2 regions of the Vallitalea pronyensis genome follow, and region 2 is predicted to be linked to the other one. Evidence: riboswitches for the same ligand, from Rfam matches in the RefSeq annotation. Region 2 holds a riboswitch; the other holds the start of a gene.
The links. A riboswitch is a leader RNA that binds a small molecule or an ion and turns the genes downstream of it on or off. The one in region 2 is predicted to bind cyclic di-GMP.

Region 1: linked by a shared signal. The riboswitch ahead of HZI73_RS10540 (hypothetical protein) and the one ahead of HZI73_RS17305 (transglutaminase-like domain-containing protein) in region 2 are both predicted to bind cyclic di-GMP.

Annotation. Positions count from the first base shown of each region.
Region 1 covers NZ_CP058649.1:2,538,638-2,546,583, reverse strand. Annotated here, with positions in the region: gene HZI73_RS10565 (S-layer homology domain-containing protein) at 1-1,901, opposite strand, end outside; tRNA gene HZI73_RS10560 (tRNA-Thr) at 2,238-2,311, opposite strand; gene sigH (RNA polymerase sporulation sigma factor SigH) at 2,446-3,090, opposite strand; gene HZI73_RS10550 (NYN domain-containing protein) at 3,102-3,617, opposite strand; gene HZI73_RS10545 (hypothetical protein) at 3,795-4,154, opposite strand; gene HZI73_RS10540 (hypothetical protein) at 4,185-4,964, opposite strand; cyclic di-GMP riboswitch class I at 5,070-5,154, opposite strand; gene rlmB (23S rRNA (guanosine(2251)-2'-O)-methyltransferase RlmB) at 5,385-6,128, opposite strand; gene HZI73_RS10530 (putative polysaccharide biosynthesis protein) at 6,178-7,782, opposite strand; gene HZI73_RS10525 (Mini-ribonuclease 3) at 7,779-7,946, opposite strand, start outside.
Region 2 covers NZ_CP058649.1:4,113,887-4,121,832, reverse strand. Annotated here, with positions in the region: gene HZI73_RS17310 (DUF4073 domain-containing protein) at 1-3,126, shown strand, start outside; cyclic di-GMP riboswitch class I at 3,335-3,422, shown strand; cyclic di-GMP riboswitch class I at 3,455-3,539, shown strand; cyclic di-GMP riboswitch class I at 3,565-3,642, shown strand; gene HZI73_RS17305 (transglutaminase-like domain-containing protein) at 3,692-4,441, shown strand; gene HZI73_RS17300 (MATE family efflux transporter) at 4,789-6,186, shown strand; gene HZI73_RS17295 (TetR/AcrR family transcriptional regulator) at 6,205-6,852, opposite strand; gene HZI73_RS17290 (2-hydroxyacyl-CoA dehydratase) at 6,991-7,946, shown strand, end outside.

The DNA.
Region 1 (7,946 bases), 1.6 Mb from region 2:
TCTGGATTAGATACAGCAATCGTTCTAAACATCATAGCTGCTAGCTCTTGTCTTGTAATAAAAGCATTTGGCTCAAACTGACCTTTACCATTGCCATTAACAATCTTCAGACCATACGCTATTCTAACCATTTCATTATCTGTATCGCTAAATGTCTGTACAGGAGCAGGTATTGGATTATTATCTTTTGAAATTGCTTTGTATAGTTGTACTGCAACTTCACAAAATTCTTCCCTTGTTATATTGCTTGTATAATCATTTTTTACATTATCTGTAAGCAATCCATTGTCTTGAGAATTTATGATGTATGGTATTGCCCAATCTGACGGTTTGCTAGCTGTGTTAAATACAATTGATTCATTATAGGTTTTACCATTTGGTAAATCCATTTCTACTACAATTTCATAGTTACTATCATATAAAAGATCCTGTGTAGAGATTGTATAATTAGAATTTATAATACCTTTTTGAAATAATTCTTTTACCCCATTTGCATATACATAAACGTTTATTGGAATTAATTCATCATTACTCCAATTCAAAGTAATGGACTTATGGGTCACTTTATCTAGTATTTTATTTGTATCAAAATTTGCCTTTATATTCAATGAAGGCGTTTTCATATTACCTTTCTTAAAATTAGTTGTCGATACTCCTGCTTCCCATGCTTCTTTATGAGCATATAATTCGATATAATACTTTTCTCCATCTATAAGATGTGAGATATCCACGTTACTTGATTTTATCATCATTTCGTTTTCATTTAATACTTTTTCATAAAAAACTTTTTCTCTATTCTTATCGTAAATAAAAACTTCATAGAAATCAGGTGTTCCATTTCTAGAAGCAACCCACTTTATTTGAATTTCATTTTTGCTTTCAATATAATCTGATTGAGATAAAATTATTTCTGGGGGCAATAATTGATTGTCTTCAACATTTATTTGAATCTCTCCAACCATTATACTTTCACGGTTGTAATTTTTTGCCCATATTTGAATCCAGTATTTTCCTGAGTTTTTAATCCATGTCTCACCAATTTTAAATGATGAGTTTGTAAAATAAGAGGTATGTTGAGTTTCATATTCTTGTTGAAGGTTTTTGTTATCTGGACCATTAATGTAAATTGTTAATTTCTCAATTGATCCATCATTTGAAGCTATTGATCCTTCTATAGATAAAGTATCTCCTATCTTAAAATCTGTTTGATCGGATAAGAAGGATGTAACATCTCCATCAAATGTCGTCTTACCTAATGAAAAAAACTTCATAACTGGGTCAGGTTTTGGAGCCCTCATGATAGTTATATCTCTCTTTGTGTTATTAACAATATCCACAGTCTCCTGAACTGTTGTATATTCAGGATACATAAACGTTAACTCGTGTAAACCTTTTTCTACCTCATTGAATTCATAATATCCTTTAGAATCTGTAATCGTCTCTAAATTATTATCTAGCAGTACCTTTACACCTGCCATTAACAAATACCCATTATCACTAACATACCCTGATAATTTGTAGTGAGTAATTAATTGGTTAATACTGAACGTTATTTCCTGTATACCTGATTCATTTCCATCACTATCACATGCATTTACAGCTACCCTTATCATATGTCCTGGTGTTATTTTATCTGCTGTTAATAAGTATGATTCACCATCTATTTTAGTGCTATTTTCTATATAATTACCACTTGTCAAATCTTCAATAAGAACATGATAATAATCTGCTTCAACAATCTTTGTCCACGCTATATTTATATCGCTCCACTCAATCATGTCACCATCATAAGGATATGTTATTTCCGGTGTTTGTACAGTTGCCATACATGTTTGCATCGTTAAAAAATAGATAATTGTGCATGTAGTTAATCCTACAAGTGAAAGCATTGTTCTTTTCATTTTAGTTAGTCTCCTTCATGTTAATATATTAGGTCCATACAACTTGCATAACATGTTTAGTTACCATTGTTGTTATATTTTTACAAATTATGCAACATTATCATAATAATAACAGATAGCTAATTGTTAAGCAATAAAAAAACTATCAATCAATTTATGGATGAGGGTTACATGAAAGTATTAACTGATTAATGGTTCATACACAATTATTAAGACCACTAAAAAAAGCGCCAGCAAAACGCTGACGATTATTAAAATGTAATTTATTTATTATGTATCATTTAAATAATATAATATACATCAAAAAAAAGCCCTTCAATTTGAAAGACTTCTGCAAGCTCCAAGCCGGATTTGAACCGGCGGTCTCGGCCTTACCATGGCCGCGCTCTAACCACCTGAGCCATTGGAGCATTTTCAGCACCTATACTATTATAGCACAAATTTTTATTTTGACAAGTAGTTAAATCATTTATTTTATTGTTAATGTATAGGATGGCTCATCTTATCAAAAAACCTGTCCTTATTAAGCATATAAAAGGATTGGTTATACATTTTTTTCAATGAGTATAGCCTCAACCTTCTTCTTAATACGTTGTAAGGCATTATCAATGGATTTAACTGGGCGTATCAAATATTCTGCTATTTCCACATAGCTTTTACCGTCAATATAGCATCGTAAAACTTCTTTTTCAAGTTTACTTAACCTTGCGGAGAGTTCATGTTCAATGATGCTTAGATTTTCCTGACCAATTAACAAATCTTCTGGGTTAATGATTTTTTGGGACGGCATTTTATCAATAAGTGTTGCTTTATCATTTTCCTCTTCATAGGATGGTTTGTTAAGTGATATGTATGAATTAAGAGGCAGGTGTTTTTGTCTTGTTGACGCTTTTACTGCTGATATGATTTGTCTTGTGACACATAAATCGGCGAAGGAATAAAAAGAAGCTGTTTTTTCTTCCTTAAAATCTCGGATAGCTTTAAACAGTCCAATCATGCCTTCCTGAATAATATCGTCTCGACTTGCGCCGATTAAGAAATAAGATTTTGCTTTCTTTTCTACCAGTATCTTATATTTATTCATGAGATAATCAAGAGCTTCATTATCCCCATCTCTTACAATCGCTACCAATTCTTCGTCTGAGTTTGTAAGGTATGAATCGTACCAAGTTGCTTGATCCAACTGCATCAACCTCCGTATTATTTTCTACGCATCTTTTCCATCCACTCTAACACACCTGAGTCCAAATGCCCTTCTAATCGGTTACTATGATCTAATTGTTTCTTCTCAATGAACTTCTTGCGCATGTTTTTTTCCACTTGTTTTACTTCGGTGTAGAGTTCTCTAGCGGACATACGGCTTGCACCTTTTCCTAATATAATAATCTGTTCAAGCCCGTCGGAAGTTGCTACACGTACACGGTAATCACGACCAATTTGGTGAACCACTTTTTCAATATAGTGGTCCGCCGTTTCTACTTCTTTCGTAAATACCACATTAATATTATGATATGTTATCACTTTTCGAGTGCCTTTTACACGATGAGCATCAAATACAACGATAACGTCAATCTTCTTATAGCCTTGATAATTGGATAGAATCTCCAGTAATCTGCTTCTGGCTATTTCAAGGTTTTGCTCATTCACAATTCTTCTTAGCTCGTCCCAAGCATGAATCACATTGTAACCATCTACTAATAAGAATTCTCTTGCCAAATTTCATCGCCTTCCAATCTGTTTTGAAAGCATTTTAAGTATACTACACTATTAACTGTTTGTAAACGTTATATAACTTAAAAATTCAATACAAAAAGAGGCTGTTATCATGAAATACCACATTGTACTTGGCATGACCATGAAACCGCCTCTTTTATAGGGATTTTTATATGAATACTATAGACTATTAATCACTTCTTCAGGTGTATTAACTACGGTGAATATTTGATCAAAATCAGCTCCACACAAACGCTTTACTTGTGACATGGCAATAACAGAATCCAGTTTAACAAGATAACGTTTTTTAAAGGGAGCTTCTTTGTATATATTAAGCACTTCTGCTAGTATTTGCCCTACTTCTGGAGTTGAAGTGGTTTGCTTTCTTCCATCTGCTAAAAAGCTATACTCTCTAGGGTTAATACTGTTTAATTTAGCAACAAAATCATCTTTATACTTTTTTGCCTCGTCAAGATTAAACATACCTTCTGCCACGATACTTAAGAGCTTTTTACTTGTGTTAATATCAATTTTATACATGTGTCGCTTCCTCCTCAAATATTGGTCTTATTAAATATTATATTCTGAGTCTAAAGCTCTATAAAAGATTCTACAGTCGCAAGAAACGTCCTCTGGAATACTTTTGAAATGCTCTGTTTCGGAATATTTAGTTAAGATGGGCATATTATTTTCATCATAGACTAAGGAATATTTTAGATATTTATCAAAGATTACCGCTGACTTATAATTGGTTGCTTCAAGAAAAATACCTTTGTAGTTTCTAGCTATGGCATCCTTCTCACATATATCAATTAAATCCATGGCGATATCTTTTCTAAACTTTTCTAATTTGATACCTATCATAAACATGTGTACAAATTGGCTCTTCTCGATTAGAATATTCTTCTTGTTATACAACGTTTCCAAAAATCGCTTATCAAGATCATCAAGCAATTTACATATGATATTCATGGGCTCAAGATTACCAGTAAAAGCTGGCGTTTCTTCTGCAGGGTCGTAATCCTCGTTGGCAAAAACCCCAATTATTTTCTTATTTCTTTTGTTAATGGCTATGTAGCATAGACCATGGTGAACAACACTCTTGATGTACTCATGAACAAATATTGTGAAATCAGCTACTGACAGACCTACTGCTTTAACCATTGGCTCTGATATAGTGGCTCCTTTGACTGTGACACCGGCAAATGTCTGTGCAAGACATCTGGATGCTTCTTCGACTAGAGCATGATCATGACAATCTAATCGTTTATACTCAAGCTCTAAATCTATTTCGTCAAAATATCGTTCTGCAATGATTTCTTCAAAATTTACATTAATGGTTTTTTCCATTAAATCCCCTCTTTCGACGACTTTTTTTGTTTAGCACATCTTTTTCCTTACTCGAGAATTGCATAACAAAACAGCTCCTTCAACAAAGTAGCTGCCTGGTGGATAATAGGCAACCTGGCAATCATAGGATGTTTCCCTTAGACCCATAGCTTTGCGTCCCTATCTTTCGATAGGTTTGCTATTAACTATAAAATATGATATTTAATATAATGGAATTATACCATATTTATCCAATTTATTCAATTTAATTTTACATACTATGACAAAAAATGATATAATTGCTTTAATTCATTTTATTTGTTCATAAAAATACTAAGAACCTTGTGTAAGTGTATTTATACAAAGTTGTAAGAAAACAGCCTTATATACCCATAAAAAAACCGCTATATCACTAAGGAATAGCGGTTTTCTACTTTTTCTCTATTTATAATCTCTTTGTCTAAGCGCCTCATAAGTCAAAATACCTGCTGCAACAGACGCATTTAAAGAGGTAATGTTACCCTTCATAGGCACTTTTACCATAAAATCGCATTTTTCTTTTACATGGTGGGACACCCCATCACCTTCATTACCTATAACGATACCTAAAGACCCTTTTAAGTCTATATCGTACATGATATCACCATCCATGTCCGCACATGCTATCCACATACCTTGTTTTTTTAACTCATCAATGGTTCTTGCAACATTAGTTACCCGAGCCACTGGTGTATGTTCAATAGCGCCAGCCGACGTCTTAGCTACAGTTGCTGTTAGACCTACAGCCCTTCGTTTGGGTATGATAACCCCATGTACACCTGCGATATTTGCAGTCCTTAGTATGGCTCCTAAATTATGGGGGTCTTCTATACTATCCAGAATAAGTAGAAAAGGTGATTCGTCCTTCTCTTTGGCATCATTGAGTATGTCTTGTACGTCCACATAATCATAAGCTGCTGCATAAGCAACAACCCCTTGATGTTTCGTTGTGCCTGTTATGTCATGTAATTTATCTTTGCCCACAAACTGCAAGAAAATACTTCGCTTTCTCGCCTCTGCTACAATTTTTTTAAGTGGTCCATCATGTTTACCATCAATGACAAACAATTTGTCAATGCTGCGCTCTGCCTTAAGTGCTTCTAATACGGCATTTCTGCCAATAAGTATCAAATCCTTATTATCCATTACTTTATCCTTCCTTATGTGTGTCATCTATGTGAAAACATTATACCTATTATTTTTTTATAAGCCCTAATTTCTTTAATTTTGCAATAACCTTCGTATGATTGGGCAGGAAGCTGAGGTCCTCTTCCTGTAACGCTTTTGTAGCAAATAACACGATAAAATAGATGATCATACCACTTATAATGGTCAACACTGTGGCGATGAGATTACTATGAAGAATACCTATGGTCCCTTTATAGATAAAAAACACACTAATTCCCATAATAACCGATGCTAATATCGGTTTCACAAACACACTCGTCTTATCCAGTATGACACCCGTTTCTTTTTTTAATTTCCAATAATTGAGGCTTACAAACACAACATAGTAACAGATGGAACCGATTATAGCACCTCTTAACTGAAAGTCACTTGCAATCAGATGATAGTTAATGGCGTATTTAATGCCAACACTAACGAGAAGAGCCATAGCGGGATACAAATATTTGCCCATGCCTTGTAATATGCCAGCTAAAGTCTGCCCAATAATCATGAGTACAAGACAGATACCAAATAATTGTAAATAGTCATTGGCCTTAACCCTAAAGATCATTGTCATAATGGGATTTGCTAAAATTATAATACCCGTAGCAGCTGGTAGACCTAATAATAAACTTAGTCGAATACCTAATGAAATCTTATTGCGCACTTCCTGTTTATTCTTCTGTACCATGGCTGTGGATATGGCAGGAAGAATACTAATCATGAGGGCTAGACTAATGGTCAATGGCACATTAATAATGGTTAATGCTTTTCCCATAAAACCATACATATGGCTTACTTGTTCTTTACTAAATCCGATGGCTTGCATCCTTTTAAATATGGTTATTGTATCGATGAAATTCATGACAGAATAAGCAGCCGTAGCCAGAGATATTGGAATGGCCAGTTTAGCTAACTGCTTCCCAACTTGTCCAAAAGTAACTTCTTTATAACGCTTTGCTACCTTTGATTCTTCTGTATGAATTTTTTTTGTATGCTTCATATAATACCTTACAATATAGAGTGTAGATAAGATAAAAGCTAATGAAACGCCAAAAGCAGCTCCCCCTATAACAATAGCAGAATCTTGTTCTAGTTTAATGAGAAGGTAGATAATACCCAATCCAAAAATAGCTTTTGAAATATTCTCAATGATTTGTGTTAATGCAGTTGGCACCATTATTTCTCGACCTTGAAAATAACTCTTATACACACCTGCAATTGCTATAAACATAACGGATACGGAAAAACCATATATCATGTAGCGGTTACTGGAAGGCCACTCTGTGGTAGCAATAATCCAATCCACGCCTAATATCATAAATAAAGATATTAGGAAGCCTAAACACCCTAATATAACCATAGCATGACGATATATTTTATGGGCATTATCATAGTCATTTACAGCAATTCTTTCCGAAACCATCTTGGTCAAAGCATTAGGAATCCCTACTAAAACAGGTGATATCAAAAGCCCATAAATCCCATATACAGCCGTATAATCACCAAAAACATCATTGCCTACTAAATAGGATAACGGTATACGGTATATGGCACTAAAAACCTTAGCTATTAAACCTGCAATGGAAAGAATCATAGCCCCCTTAACAAATTTTGTTGATTGTGAGTTCATTCTAATACCCCTTTTTTCATTAGTTCTATGATTCTCTCGTATTGATGATCTAAATATAAAAAACCAATTAAAGCTTCAAAACCCGTAGCGGTTTTATAATCCATAAGGTCTGCATTCTTGGGAACCGTCCCTGACTTTGCATTTCTCCCCCTTTTGAACACAGC
Region 2 (7,946 bases):
GAAATAAAAGACCAATACGGAAATATCATGACAGAAGAAGTAACATGGTCATTAAAAGAAGCTGTAGAAGGCGCCAGTATAGATGCAAATGGACAAGCAACTATAACGAATAAAGCCCCAGGAACAGAATTCACAATCATAGCAACAAGCGGAAGTGTTACAGATAGTAAGCTAGTCAATCTTAAAAAAGCACCAGCTATCGTAACAAGTGTTGTAGTAAATGGATTAGCTGAAGTAACCGTACCAATAGAAGTAGATAGTCCAACAACTTCAACATATACCGCAGAAGTAAAAGATCAATACGGAAACATCATGACAGGTGAAGAAGTAAACTGGTCATTACAAAAAGCAGTAGAAGGTGTCAGTATTGATGCCAATGGGCAAGTAACTGTAACAAACAAAGCACCAGATACAGATTTTACAATTATAGCAACAAGTGGAAGCGTTACAGATAGTAAGCTAGTTAGTCTTAATAAAGCACCAGCTATGGTTTCAAGTGTAACAATAAACGGTTTAGATGAAATAACTGTACCAACAGAAGTAGGCAGTCCTACAAATGTGACTTACGTAGCAGTGATTAAAGACCAGTACGGAAACATCATTACAGGTGAAGAAATAAACTGGTCATTACAAAAAGTTGTAGAAGGCGTCAGCATAGATAACACTGGAAAAGTAACGCTAACAAATAAAGCACCAGGAACGGAATTAACAGTCATAGCAACAAGTGGAAGTGTTACAGATAGTAAGGTAGTTAATCTTAAAAAAGCAACAGCTATGGTTGCAAGCGTGACAGTAAATGGTTTAGATGAGATAACTGTACCAACAGAAATAGATAGTCCTTCAAATGTTACTTACACAGCAATAATAAAAGACCAGTACGGAAATATAATGATAGAAGAAGTAACATGGTCATTAAAAGAAGCTGTAGAAGGTGTCAGTATTGATGCCAATGGACAAGTAACGGTAACAAATAAAGCGCCAGGAACAGAATTCACAATTATAGCAACAAGCGGAAGTAAAACAGGAAGTAAGTCAGTTAATCTTAATAAAGCACCAGCTATAATAACAAGTGTTGTAGTAAATGGATTAGCTGAAATAACCGTACCAATAGAAGTAGATAGTCCAACAACTTCAACATATACAGCAGAAATGAAAGACCAGTACGGAAATATAATGACAGAAGAAGTAACATGGTCATTAAAAGAAGCTGTAGAAGGCGTCAGCATAGATACCAATGGACAAGTAACGCTAACAAATAAAGCGCCAGGGACAGAATTCACAGTTATAGCAACAAGTGGAAGTGTTACTTATAGTAAGTTAGTTAGTCTTAAAAAAGCATCAGCAATTGTAACAAGCGTGACAGTAGATGGATTAGATGAAATAACTGTACCAACAGAATTAAGTAGTCCTACAACTGTTACTTACACAGCAGAAGTAAAAGATCAATACGGAAATATCATGATAGGACAAAAAGCAACATGGTCACTGAAAGAATCTGTAGAGGGTGTTAGTATAGATGCCACTGGACAAGTAACTGTAACAAACAAAGCACCAGGAACACAATTCACAATCATAGCAACAAGCGGAAGTATTACAGATAGTAAGCTAGTCAATCTTAAAAAAGCACCAGCTGTCGCAACAAGCATAACAGTAAACGGATTAGACGAAACAACCGTACCAACAGAAATAAATAATCCTACAACTGTAACTTACACAACAGAAGTAAAAGACCAATACGGAAACATCATGACAGCAGATACAGTTAAGTGGTCATTTCAAGAAGAAGTAAGCGGTGTAAGTATTGATGGCAATGGAATGGTAACCATAACCAATGATGCACCTCATGGAAGCATTACAGTAACCGCTAATATTGGTGAATTAGTAAGCATGAAAAATGTAAACTTAAATAAAGCACCTTCTGTAACTGGGGATGATAATGGTAATCTCTTAAATGGTGCGGATGAAACAATGGAATACTCAACCAATGGTGGTACTACTTGGACAGCATACGATGATAATAATGTACCAACATTCCTAGGTAGTGTAACCGTTTATGTGAGATATCAAGAAACACCAACAATTAATGCAGGACCGATTACGGAAGTAGTGTTCACAAAGAACACACCTTCTGCTCCATATGTAACAGGTAATGATAGTTCAAATATTTTGATAGGCGCAGATGATACAATGGAGTATTCAACAGATGGTGGCAGCAACTGGATCGTATACAATACAAATCCTGTTCCTAAGTTCTCTGGCAATGTAACAGTCAAAGTAAGGTATAAAAGCACGATCATAACAAATGCGAGTCCATCAACTGTTGTAGTCTTTACCGCTAATGCTTCCCAAGGTGGAGATGGAGGCGGTGGCAATCCATCAAATGGAGGCGGTGGTAATCCTTCAAACGATGGAGGAGGAACCCCTTCTAACGGTAATGGCAGTCCATCAGATGGCGAAGAAAATGATGACATTGGATTAGAAGAAGAAATGATAATTGAGGAGGATATTACACCACTTGGTGCAGTTGAATTCTTTGATCCTTATGTTAAAGGATTTCCAGATGGTTCTTTTAAACCTAAAAAAGCTGTTACCAGAGCTGAAGTAGCCGCTATGTTTGCAAGGATATTAAAATTAGATACGGATCATGCGGGCAATAACCAGTATACAGATGTAACCATTAACCATTGGAGCTATCAATATATTCAAGCAGTAACTAACATTGGCTTATTTAGGGGATATAGTGATGGAACCTTTAGACCTAATGCACCAATTAAGCGTTCAGAAATTGCAGTTGTATTCTCCGCATATTGGGAATATGTTGGTGCTGTTGTGGATGATCGTGATTCAACATTTATTGATGTTAAAGGGCATTGGGCAGAAAAGTATATTAACAAGCTGTATAATGCTGGGGTTGTTAAAGGCTTTGGTGATAACACCTTTAGACCGAACATGGATACGGCTAGAGAACAAATTGTCATTATGATGAATAAAATTATTGCCAGACCTATGTTAGATTTGGAAGAACCTTCCTTTGAGGATGTTTCAAAAGAACATTGGGCAAATGGAGATATTGAAGCAGCAGCGGCAAAATCAAAAAAGAAAGAAAATATTGAAGAAAACAATTAAGTTTACTCTTAAAATAAGGTGTCTAGTATAATAAACTAGACCCTTATTTTACATGTAGCAGGGAGGCATATAGGTTTAGTAAAATCTCAGATTACTATTGGATGAGATTGTGAGATTATAAGCCTGAGATATATTTACCATGTTGGTAATTTGTGGTATAATGTACATGAGAGGGTAGTCAAAGCGTCGGCAGTATTGACCGGTATTATTCTGTAAATCGTAAAGCATACGAAAGTATGTGACACAAAGCTATAGGGTCTAACGCTTTTTATAAGCTATGACAGCCAGCTACCAGAGGAAGACTTTGATTACCTAGTAATCGAATCTTTTCTCGAAGCGGCAAATTCAGCGAAAGCTGAAGACGCAAAACTACAGGGCCTAAGTCAGAGATGATATGGCAGCCAGTTACCGAAAGAAGAGTTTTATTACTTTTCTTTCCCACGAATATGGCAAACCTATCGTGAGGTAGGGACGCAAAACTATAGGGTCTTCAAATGAAGATAGCCAGGTGCCGAAGGGAGAGTTTCAACTGAAGAAAATAGTATTAACTTTTATAGTTGCATTGATGTGTGTAGTATTTACTGGAATATCTGTATATGCTGCAACTGAAATTATAAAGGTCAATACTGATAACGGCACAGTAAGTATCCAATATGATGCTACTAATTATTCAGATTTGAAAGTTGTCGTGAAAAAAGGTTCTCAGAAATATATCTATAACCTTTATTCATCTAATGAGGAGCTGCCATTACAAATGGGCAATGGTGAGTATACGATAGGATTATATCAAAGAACAGATGGTAATAAGTACAAACTATTAACATCTGACAAGGTACATATGAATTCAAGTAATCATGCAGTATTCTTAGCAAATGTTCAGAATGTAGAATGGACAAGCAACTCAAGTGCAGCTATTCTGGCTCAAGAACTGACTAAAAATGCCAAGACTGACAGAGAGAAACTCGAAGTAATCTATGAATACGTTATTCATAACGTTCACTATGACCATGAAAAAGCTATTAACATAAGTAGCAGATATTTACCATCACCCAATGAAACGTTGATTGAAGGTAAAGGAATATGTTACGATTATGCTTCTTTAATGGCTGCTATGCTAAGAAGTATTGATATTCCTACAAAGCTTGTTCATGGCGATAGTAACTTTACTTCTGTCTATCATGCTTGGAATGAAGTTCTTATAGATGGTGAATGGATAGTTGTAGACACGACCACTGATTCGGCATATATAACCGAAGGTATTCAAATTTCTTATGAAAAGAATCCTTCAGATTATAGTGTTCTTAAGGTTTTTTAATCATGAATAATATTTGCACCCTCTCATAAGTTTTAATTTAAAAGTCTATACCCATCTTTTTTCTATGTCTTAATATGTAATGGTCTATAACCAATCATAGTATATCAGCCTATCATTTTCTTTTAATATCTCTTTCTTTAATACCTTTTTTTATGTATAATTATTTTTAATTTAATGTAATGATAGTGGGCAGATTACTTTTTCAATATTCTTGGATATCAGTCTTGACCCATTGAGTCATTTATATTACTATTAATAGAATAGCGCCACTGAAACTTGAGAAAGCTCTGTATATACCCTATTGTTTAAGGAAAATAGAGTTTTGATTCACACAGAAAGGATTACTTATGAAGAAAAGCATGAACATTGATGCCACGAAAGGCAATATTAAAAAAAATCTATGGGTCTTAGCATGGCCTTTAATGATAGCCAACTTAATACAAGTTGTTTATAACATGGCAGATACATATTGGGTAGGAAAATTGGAAAACAGCACGGATGCCATAGCAGCAGTAACAGTTACTTTTTCCGTTGTGTTTGTATTAGTATCCTTAGCTGCTGGATTGGGCATTGGGTCAGCTACATTAGCAGCCCAATACTATGGAGCAAAAGAGTACAAAAAAGTGGATGAAGTCACGTATACTTCCTTAATTGTTATTGGTGTTGTTGCACTCTTATTTGTTGGGGCGGGTATAATATTTTATGAAGAATTATTCAATCTGTTGAAAACACCACCAGAAATTATTCCTATTGCTAAAGATTACTTTATCATCATCATGGTTGGTATGCTATTTATGTTTATCTTTTTTATTATGAGTGGCATATTGCGAGGTGTTGGTGACACAAGAACACCCATGATTGCAGGCATTGTATCAGGTATTATGAACATGGTACTTGATCCCTTTTTAATCTTTGGCTGGTGGATATTCCCTGAGCTTGGTATATCTGGTGCTGCCTATGCTACTGTTTTCTCCAGGTTTTTTGCTTCCATTTATATTTTTTATGTCGTACTTCGTGGTAAAACATTCTTAAGAATGAATTTGCGGAATTTTAAAGTAGATTTTGGTATTACTAAACAACTGTTTAAAATAGGTGTACCTTCTAGTATTTCACAGGCTGTCATAAGCTTAGGTGGTACCGTTATTATGGGGCGTGTGAATATGTTTGGTGCTGTTGCTGGTGCTGTACATGGTATTGGTGCAAGGCTTGAATCCTTACTATTCATGCCTGCAATGGGACTTTCACAAGCAGCTAGTTCTATCGTAGGGCAGAACCTGGGAGCGGGTCAAAAGGATCGCGCTTATGAAAGTGGCAAGTATGCCATGAAAGCTGTTTTTATCATTCTGTTAGTATTGGGAATCATCTTTTCCATATTCCCATCGGTATTTTTCTCCATATTCTCAGATGATGAAGCTGTTATTGAACTGGGACGTTATTATGTGTATGGGGTTACGTTATTCTTTGCATTTGTTGGCTGTAGAATTGTTATGTCCAATGTATTCCAAGGAGCAGGAGCAGCCTCTGTATCCATGTGGTTAAGTTTAATATGCCTCTGGGTGTTCAGAATCCCTATGGCTTATGGTCTGTCCTATACAGGTTTAGGCATAAAAGGTGTTTGGTTAGGCATGGGATTATCCTTTGTAGTGAGTTTCTTCTTTATGTATTATTTCTATAAAAAGGGTAAGTGGATGGAAATGGCCGTTGTCCATAAAAAAGAAGAACAGCCTGAGTCCATTGAAAAATAGAGCTTGGCTGTTTAGAAACTAAATATCATATCCGAGAATGGACATATCATTGTCCTTCATAATTTGTTGACTCAGTGATAGAATGTCTTCAATTTTATCACTGGGGACATTAAAAATCTGGTTGATTGTTCTAATCAGTAAATGAACAGTATCTGGCAGAGCAATATTCTTCTTGCATAAATAATTCCATATAAGGCTTTGGTACATACCCCTAATAAGGATAGCTCGGTGATAGTACTCTATAGTAGAAAAAGTTGGGTTATATGCGCTAAACCAGTCTTTTGTCATTGTACTTGCAACTTGGACAATGTGTTCTGAAATAATACAAGAATTATATGCAGCAAGGAATAATTCCCCCAAGGTTTCATGTTGGTCAATGAGATTGAAGATAATGGATGCACTTAATGAAAATCCTAAAAGGGGCTCATTATATCTATTCGATAGTACACTTGACTGAAGCATAATGACATTAAAATGTTCATCAACAATATTTAGCAGAATTTCTTCTTTATTTTTATAAAAGTGATATAAGCTCCCAGTGGTCACATCTGCCAATGTAATAATTTGGCGTATGGTTGTTTTTTCATACCCCTGAGTAATGAAGAGTTCTCTTGCTGTTTCCAATATCAAGTTTTTCGTATTTTTAGTATTCGTTTGTTTTTTCATAATTTCATTTTAAGTGGAAAAAGATGATATGTCAAGAAAGGTTAGAACACGTTCTAATCTTTCTTGACATATTGTGTATATGGTGATAACATTTCATTAGAACGTGTTCTAGCGATGAACAAGGACGGAGGCGACATAATGAACAAACCGTTAAGTATAGGAATTGATGTAGGCTCTACGACAGTAAAACTCATTGTCTTAGACGATCAAAAGCAAATAATACACAAAGAATATAATCGACATTTTTCAGATATTAAGAATACCCTTTCAACCATGTTTGGTAATGCTAAAGACCTCTTAATTAAAAAGGCAGGCACTGTGTTTGTAACGGGTTCAGCAGGCATGAATATATCGAAGAAACTGGAAGCCACTTTTATTCAAGAAGTGGTAGCCTGCACCAGTTCTATTGAAGAAATGGTACCAGAAGTTGATGTAGCCATAGAGCTTGGTGGAGAAGATGCAAAGATTACATATTTTGGAGATGTGATTGAACAGCGAATGAATGGTACCTGTGCTGGTGGTACAGGAGCGTTTATTGATCAAATGGCTTCATTATTGCAGACGGATGCAGATGGGTTGAATGAACTCGCCAAAAACTATAAAACTATCTATCCCATAGCGTCTAGATGTGGTGTGTTTGCAAAATCAGATATCCAGCCGCTGCTGAATGAAGGTGCATCAAAAGAGGATATTGCTGTATCTGTCTTGCAAGCAGTGGTCAATCAGACAATAGGAGGCCTTGCACAAGGTAGACCCATTAAGGGTAAAGTTGCCTTTTTAGGAGGTCCTCTATACTTCATGTCGGAGCTTAGGAAAAGATTTATTGAAACCCTAAAGCTTCCAGACCATCAAGTGGTATTTCCAGATAACTCCCAGTTTTTTGTAGCCATGGGATCGGCCTTATTATCTAGAAAAGAAACCATAAAATCTTATAGTGATTTGTATGGCAACATTGCCAACATCTATGATATTGGCAATAACAAGGCAGATGAATTAGACCCATTATTTCAATCGGAACAGGATTATGTCGTATTTAAAGCCCGACACGAAAAAAATAAAGTCGGTAGAGCAAACATAGCATCCTACAGAGGTAA